Regions from separate parts of the Baekduia sp. Peel2402 genome, predicted to be linked through region 1. Evidence: riboswitches for the same ligand, from Rfam matches in the RefSeq annotation. Region 1 holds a riboswitch; the other holds the start of a gene.
What was found. Region 1 has a riboswitch for cyclic di-AMP ahead of ACT01A_RS01730 (C40 family peptidase). Riboswitches for the same ligand answer to the same signal wherever they lie in the genome.
Positions count from the first base shown of each region.

Region 2: linked by a shared signal. The riboswitch ahead of ACT01A_RS06885 (hypothetical protein) and the one ahead of ACT01A_RS01730 (C40 family peptidase) in region 1 are both predicted to bind cyclic di-AMP.

Region 1 covers NZ_CP199582.1:340,784-344,662, reverse strand. Annotated here, with positions in the region: gene recA (recombinase RecA) at 1-787, shown strand, start outside; gene ACT01A_RS01740 (regulatory protein RecX) at 807-1,307, shown strand; gene ACT01A_RS01735 (GNAT family N-acetyltransferase) at 1,436-1,963, shown strand; cyclic di-AMP (ydaO/yuaA leader) riboswitch at 2,014-2,190, shown strand; gene ACT01A_RS01730 (C40 family peptidase) at 2,192-3,247, shown strand; gene rny (ribonuclease Y) at 3,532-3,879, shown strand, end outside.
Region 2 covers NZ_CP199582.1:1,399,708-1,403,586, forward strand. Annotated here, with positions in the region: gene ACT01A_RS06880 (glutamine synthetase family protein) at 1-1,073, opposite strand, end outside; gene ACT01A_RS06885 (hypothetical protein) at 1,192-2,070, opposite strand; cyclic di-AMP (ydaO/yuaA leader) riboswitch at 2,082-2,224, opposite strand; gene ACT01A_RS06890 (c-type cytochrome) at 2,563-3,060, opposite strand; gene ACT01A_RS06895 (DNA polymerase III subunit alpha) at 3,261-3,879, opposite strand, start outside.

The DNA of each region.
Region 1 (3,879 bases):
GTACGCCCAGCGGATCGGCGTGAACATCGACTCGCTGCTGGTCTCGCAGCCCGACTACGGCGAGCAGGCGCTGGAGATCGCGGACATGCTCGTCCGCTCCGGCGCCGTCGACCTGGTCGCGGTCGACTCGGTCGCGGCGCTGACGCCGCGTGCTGAGCTCGAGGGCCAGATGGGCGACCAGACCGTCGGTCTGCAGGCGCGCATGATGTCCCAGGCGATGCGCAAGCTCGCGGGCAACCTGAACCGCACGCAGACGCTGTGCCTGTTCACGAACCAGATCCGCGAGAAGGTCGGCGTCATGTTCGGCTCGCCGGAGACCCAGCCGGGTGGTCGCGCGCTGAAGTTCTACTCGTCGCAGCGCCTGGACATCCGCCGCATCGAGACGCTGAAGGACGGCACCGAGGCCGTCGGCAACCGCGTCCGCGTCAAGGTCGTCAAGAACAAGGTCGCGGCGCCGTTCCGCCAGGCGGAGTTCGACATCGAGTTCGGCACCGGCATCTCGACGTCAGGGTGCATCCTGGACCTCGGGATCGAGCACAACATCGTCTCGAAGTCCGGGTCGTTCTTCTCCTACGGAGACGACCGCCTCGGCCAGGGCCGCAACAACGTCAAGAAGTTCCTCGACGAGCACCTGGAGCTGCGCGCCGAGATCGAGGCCAAGATCTATGAGGCGCTCGACTTCAACCGCGACCTCGTCGCCGAGATCGATCGGGACGCCGTCCCGGAGGGCGTCGACCCGGCAACGGGCGAGATCACGGCCGAGCGGAAGACCCCGGCCACGGCCTAGGCGCTACAGGAGCCGTCACGTGACCACCGCCGAGCGCGCGCTCGACCCGGAGGCACGTCTCCAGCACGCGCTGGACCTCAGCTACCGCTACCTCGGGTTCCGTGATCGCACGGTGCTCGAGGTGCGGCGGCACCTGGAGTCCAAGCGCGTGGAGCCGGACACGATCGAGCAGACCGTCACCGAGCTGCTCGAGCAGGGCTACCTCGACGATGCCCGCTTCGCGCGCCGCTTCGTCGAGGACCGCCGCACGCTCGACCACTGGGGCAACGAGCGCATCGAGCGCAAGCTGGTCGCTTCCGGCATCGACGCCTCGCACATCACCGCCGCCCTCCACGCGCCGGACACCACCACCGGCGAGACCCACTCCGAGTTTGACGCCGCGCTCGCCACCCTTTCGCGCCGCTTCCGCGTCCCACCCGAAACCGACCGCGACCGCGACCGCGCCCTCGGCTTCCTCGTCCGCAAGGGCTACGAGCTCGAACTCGCCTACGACGTCATCCGCGCCTACGGGCGCGACTGATCGACGCAGACACCGACGCGCGGCCGACGCGCGGCCGCGAAGACCTCGACGCGATCTCGACTTGAGGCCCCAGGAGGGCCGTTTCTCGAGATCGACGGCCGCGCGGCGAGATAGCCTGGCCGCACTCCATGCCCCTCGACTTCGGCATTGATCGCGTCGCCACCGCGCGCCTCGCCGGCCGCCGCCCCGAGCCCGGCGACCTCGGCGCCTACCAGCGGATCTGGACCGACGCGCGCGTGGACGAGGCGGTCTGGCCGGAGCACCTGCGGACGGCTGACCGGGCCGAGACGTTCCTGCGTGATGCGATCGCGCACTGGGAGCGGTGGGGGTTCGGGCCGTGGACGATGCTCGTCGGCGGTGAACCCATCGGGTACGCGGGCCTGCGCCACGACGAGGTCGACGGGCGCCCCGAGATCGAGCTGATGTGGTTCGTCGACCCCGACCACTGGGGGCACGGCTACGCGACCGAGCTGGCGCGCGAGGCGGTGCGGGTCGGGTTCGAGGTCCTGGAGCTCGACGAGCTCGTGGCGCAGACGACCATGGGCAACACGGCGTCGCGCGCGGTGATGGAGAAGCTCGGCATGGAGCACACCGGCGAGACCGTCCACGCCGGGCTCCCGCACGTGGTCTATCGCCTCAACCGCGGGATGTCATAACCCGGACCGCAACTTGCGGCGCGGCCGTGAGTTCTGATCGCCGACATACCTGCACGCACAGGCCGAGTCCCGGCGCCTCAGCGGCTCCGGGAGCGGGGGACCCACTCGGACCGACCACGATGGCCGGTCCACGGGGCGAATCGCCGCAGCGTTCCATCGCGGCGTAGCGCATGCACATGCGCGAGCCCGTCAGCTCACCTCGTAGGCCGCCACCACAGGGAGCAATTGATGGACGCCGCCGACGCCCGGATCCTCACGGACGACCGATTCGCGATCTTCGCCGACCCGCCCGGGGTCCGCGACCTCGCCCTGCCCGAGCTGTGGGACCGCTCGCTCGCGCGCTCGCGCCGGCGCCGCGCGGCGGCCACAGCCAAGTTGATTGCCTTGCCCAAGACCGCGACCGCGAGGATCTCGGCGGCGCTCATCGCCGCGGGCATCGTCGGCCAGACCGGACCGCTGATCGGCGCCGCGCAGGCCGCAACCGCGACGACGACCACCACCGACGGGGTCCGCGCGGTGCAGCAGGCGCTCGGGCTCACCGCCGACGGCGTCCTGGGCCCGCAGACCAAGAAGGCCATCAAGAAGTTCCAGCGCGCGCACGGCCTGGTCGCCGACGGGATCGTCGGGCCGCTCACGCGCGCGGCGATGGCGGGCGAGGGCGCCTCCACCGCCACAACCGCATCGCTCAAGTCCACGCTCCCCCCGGCCACCACGCGCGCCGTCCAGGCCAAGCTCGGCCTCGCCGCCGACGGCGTCTTCGGCCCTCAGACCCGCAAGGCCGTGCGCGCCTTCCAGCGCGCGCACGGGTTGACCGTCGACGGCGTGGTCGGCCCGGCGACGCTCGCCGCGCTGGGCGTCAGCGGCTCAACGGCGACCGCCGCCGAGAGCGAGACTACGAGCACAACCCGGACGGCGAGCGCGAGCGGCGCCCAGGGCGCTGTCGCCGCCGCCATGTCCAAGGTCGGCGCGCCGTACTCCTACGGGGCCTCCGGCCCGTCGTCCTTCGACTGCTCCGGCCTGACCTCGTGGGCCTTCCGCCAGGCCGGCGTCTCGATCCCGCGCACGAGCTTCGCCCAGTACGGCACCGGCACCGCGGTCTCCAAGTCCAACATCCAGGCCGGCGACTTGGTGTTCTTCAACACCGCGGGCCCGGGCGCGTCGGACGTCGGCATCGCCACGAGCGCGACGACGGTCGTCTCCGCGACCACCCACGGCGTGATGAACCACGCGATCTTCGACGCCTACTGGGGCGGTCACTTCGTCGGCGCCAAGCGGGTCGCCTGACCGCGCGGTCAGGCTGATTGCACGCGCAACGCCCTCGGTACTACGATCCGCCCCGAGCGAACGTCACCACCGCAGGGCGCCCGAACTCACCGAATAGCAGCCCAAACGCACCTTGGCCGCGCCGCGCCACCTCGCAGCATCCTTCTAAAAGGCGCGCCGCGGCCACCGCAGCACCCGAACCCAGTGCCCTCCGCGTCCTCGCGGCCGCGACGCCCGCTCCCCGACCGCAGCACCGGAGACCAGCGACCGCCGTCCATCGGCCGCTGGGGAGAGGACACCCCACAATGGAAACCCTGATCGGCGCGGCGCTCATCGGAGTCGCCATCGTCGTCGCGGCGCTCGTGTACGGACGGCAGAAGCCGGCCGCCGTCACCGCGCTCACGGCCGTCCCTGCGGGGCACACCGGGTCAGACGTGCCCGTGGTCGCCGTCGCGGCCGCCGCCGGGCCGACGCCCGAGGAGGCCGAGCTCGCCCGCCGGGCTGCTGACCTGGAGCGCAACGCCGCCCGAACACAGGCCTTCGAGGCCGCGCTGGACCGTCGCAGCGCCGACCTCGACCGCCGCGAAGCCGAGCTCGAACGCCGCGACCAGCACCTGCGCGCCGAGGCGTCTTCCCTGGAGCGGATGCGCGCC
Region 2 (3,879 bases), 1.1 Mb from region 1:
CCCTCCAGACCAGCCTGTAGGAGGGCGGCGAAGGTCAGGTAGGGGTTGCAGGCGGGGTCCGGGCAGCGCAGCTCCATGCGCGTGCCGTTCTCCTTGCCGGGGTGGTAGAGCGGCACCCGGACGAGCGCGGAGCGGTTGCGTCGGCTCCAGGCGACGTAGACCGGCGCCTCGTAGCCGGGGACGAGCCGCTTGTAGGAGTTGACCCACTGGGCGAAGATGGAGGACAACTCGCGGGCGTGCTTGAGCTGGCCGGCGATGAAGGCCTTGCCGATGTCGCTCAGGAAGTACGGGTCGTCGGCGTCGAACATCGCGTTCTTGCCGTCCTTGAAGAGCGACAGGTGCGTATGCATGCCCGACCCGTTCTCGCCGAAGAGCGGCTTGGGCATGAACGTGGCATGCCAGCCGTACTTCATGGCGTACTCCTTGACCGTGATCTTGTGGGTCATGCAGTCGTCGGCCATCTTGAGGGCGGGCGCGTAGCGCATGTCGACCTCGTGCTGCGAGGGGCCGACCTCGTGGTGGGAGTACTCGACGTGGATGCCGAGCTGCTCCAGCGCGATGACGGTCTCGCGGCGCACGTCGGAGCCGGCGTCCAGGGTGGTGAGGTCGAAGTAGCCGCCCTCGTCCAGGACCTCGGTCCCGTTCTTGTCCTTGAAGAGGAAGTACTCCAGCTCGGGACCGACGTTGAAGGTGTCGAAGCCCATCGTGTGCATGCGATCCAGGGCGCGGCGCAGCACGTGCCGCGGGTCGCCCTCGTAGGGCGTGCGCTCCGGCGTGAGGACGTCGCAGAAGACGCGGCCGACGCCCTGCTCCTCCGGCCGCCAGGGCAGGATCGCGAAGGTGCTGGGGTCCGGCATGGCGATCATGTCGGACTCCTCGATCGCGTTGAACCCCGTGATGGAGGAGCCGTCGAAGCCCATGCCGTTCTCGAAGGCGTCGTCCAACTCGGCGGAGTTGATGCTGAACGACTTCAGCTGGCCGAGGATGTCCGTGAACCAGAAGCGGATGAACCGCAGCTGGTGCTCGTCCACGAGGGCCTTGACATCCTCCACCGTGCGGGGTGCTTCGCTCATTGCCGGGACCCTAGAGGATCCGTGGTGTGACGCTGGTCGGAAGCTGAACGCCGTTGTGTCGAGGGAGACGGCGGTGGAGCGCTACGCGCGGGTGGCGCGGCGCGGCGGCGCAGCGCGGTTAGCGCTGGTGCAGGGCGAGCGTCGCGGCGCGGGGCGCGTAGACGGTCGTGTGGGAGGCCTTGGCCGCGGCGGGCTTGGCGCCGGCGTGGCGCACGGCGGCCTGCGAGGAGGACGTCATCGCCGCGAGGAGGATCAGGATCGCGCCGAGGGCGACGGCCCAGAGCGCGATGCGGTCGGGGCGGTGGCCGACGCGGTCGGAGGTCGTCCGGCCGCGATGGCGCTGGGCCATCGAACGCTCGGCGGCGTTCGCGAGACGACCGGCTTCGGTCGGACGGCCCTTGATCTGGATGGTGCGGCGCACGCCGGCGGGCGGCGGCGGGCTCGCAAAGGGGTCGTCGGCCGCGCTGAGGTGGGCGAGCTCGTGGGCGACGGCAGCGGCCGGGGTGTCGACGGCGGCGGTGGCGACGTCAGCCTCGGTGAGAAGCTCGATCGTGCGGCCGCGAGCGTCGTCGCTGGCGTGCAGCTCGATCGTGCGCGAGCGCGAGCGGGCGCCGCTGCGGGCGTCGTCCTGCTCGATCGCGCGGGCGACGGCGCGTGCGCGGCGAGCGTTGGCGTCGTCGTCCTCGGAGACGAGCTCGAGGGTGCGAGAGGTGCCGTGGGACAGGGCAGCAGCGTCAGCGGGGACGAACACGCCGTGGAGCGGGTGGGCGGCGCCGTCTGCGCCGGGGACGGCGGTGGCCGTGGCCGGAGCGGCGGTCAGGCGCTCATCGAGGGGCGCAGCGCCGGCGGCGTCACGCCCGCGCGTCATGCGACGGCGCGGGACGAAGTCGATGTCCTCACCGAGCCAGTCATCGGCCGGACGACGGCCGGGGGCCGCGAGATCCTCGCGCTCCTGCTGCACATCGGCCCACCAGTTGGGCGCGTCCGTCGATGGCATGACGTGTTCTCGGTTCCTCTTCCTTGGGCTTACGGGGTTAGCTGACGGGCTCGCGCCGAAGAGCGGCGCTACGCGAATGCGATTCGCCCCAAACCAACATGGGTCCCCCGCTCCACGACAGGTTGCCCTGGCGAGGATTCAGCGGTTGTGAACGGCGGCATCGTAGCAACGTCGAAATTCCCTGCTAGTTCGCAGAGTTATGGCAAGCGCGAACTGACGGCATAGTCAGGCATGCGTCGGACGGAATGAGCCCGCACCTAGCGGGAAACCGCCGCTTGACATCCGCGAAGCGGCCCGGTGACGAGTTGCTGAGCTCGTGCGAATCCGCTCTTGACAAGGTCGCGCGGCGGACACACGGACGTTTCGTCCCCTGGCGGGACCGTGTCGCGCCGGGCACGGCCGCGCTGCTTGCAACGCCACACACGATCCCGGCCAGCGACCCAGGCCGCTGGCCTGGCCCGGATCGTCAGGCGCGGCGAGGCGGCGGCGGGATCAGCGGCCCGAGACGGTGGCTACGTAGTCGGCGACGTCCTTGGCGTCGTCGCCGTACAAAAGCCCCGAGGGCATCTGGCCGTTGCCGGAGGCGCGGCCGTTCTTGATGGCATCGAGCACGAACGCGGGCTTGAGGTTGCCGCCGTTGAGCGTGTCGAGGTTCGGACCAACCCGGCCGACGGCGTGAGAGCCGGCGAGCGTGTGGCAGGTCGAGCACTTCTCAGCGAAGAGCGCGCGGCCGTTGGTCTGGGCGCCGGTGAGCTGAACGCCGCCAGCGCCGTGGCTGGCGTGATCCTCGCCGTTGTTGACGAGGATGACGGCCGGCAGCGTGACGCCAAGCGCGACGATCACGACCGCGATGCCGACGCTCCACACGCGGCGCTGGGCACGCGTCTCCTTCTTGGAGCCCGCGGGGGGCCGGCCACTGCGCATCGCAGCCAGCACGACCGACAGGCCGATTGCCAGGAACGCGAGGACGAACACGAGGGTCCCGATCACGAGCGTGACCCTATCCGCAGACCCGGGTGCCAAATCAAGTCCGGACCGTCGCGCCGGACTGACGAAGCGGCGGGAAGACGACGCGGAGGACAGCGCGAAGTGGTGCCCCGGGCAGCGAAGGACGGCGCGATGCTGACTCCAACACGGAGGAGGACGGTGCGAAACGGAGGGCCCAGCGCGGTGGAAAGAGAGGGCATGGCTCAGCGGCGGCGGCCGGCGGCGAAGCTCTGGACGGGTGGTGCGATGGCGCGAAAGTCGTCGGTGCCGGTGGCGGCGAGGTCGTCATCGTCGGCGGTGGCGGCGGGTGTGACGGGCCGGAGCGGTGTGGGCGCGATGGCGCCGTCGTCGGTGGCGTCGGTGGTGGCGGCCGCGGGTTCGCCCTCGGCGGCAGCGGCGTGGCGGGCCTCCTGACGGGCGAGCTCGAGGGCGTCGAGCATGGAGACGACGATGTCGGCGGAGATGGTCTCGGAGGAGCCGCCGGTGACCGAGGTGAGGTGCGGCGTCGAGACATCGGCGGCTGGACGCGCGCGGAGGGCGCCGGTGGCGTCGAGGCGGGCGAGGCGGCGGATGACGACGTTGATCGCACCGCCTGCGGAGGCATGACGCTCAAGAACGCCTTCGGCGACGACGAGCGGCTCGGCCCGGACGATCGTGCGGTCACGCTCGTAGACGTTGGGCGGCACGACGAGGTTGACCGTCCCCATCTCGTCCTCCAGCAGCAGGAAGCAGACGCCCTTCGCGGTGCCCGGGCGCTGGCGCGCGACGACCAGGCCGCCGATGCGGACGGCCGTGCCGTGGCGCAGGCGACGCAGATCGCCG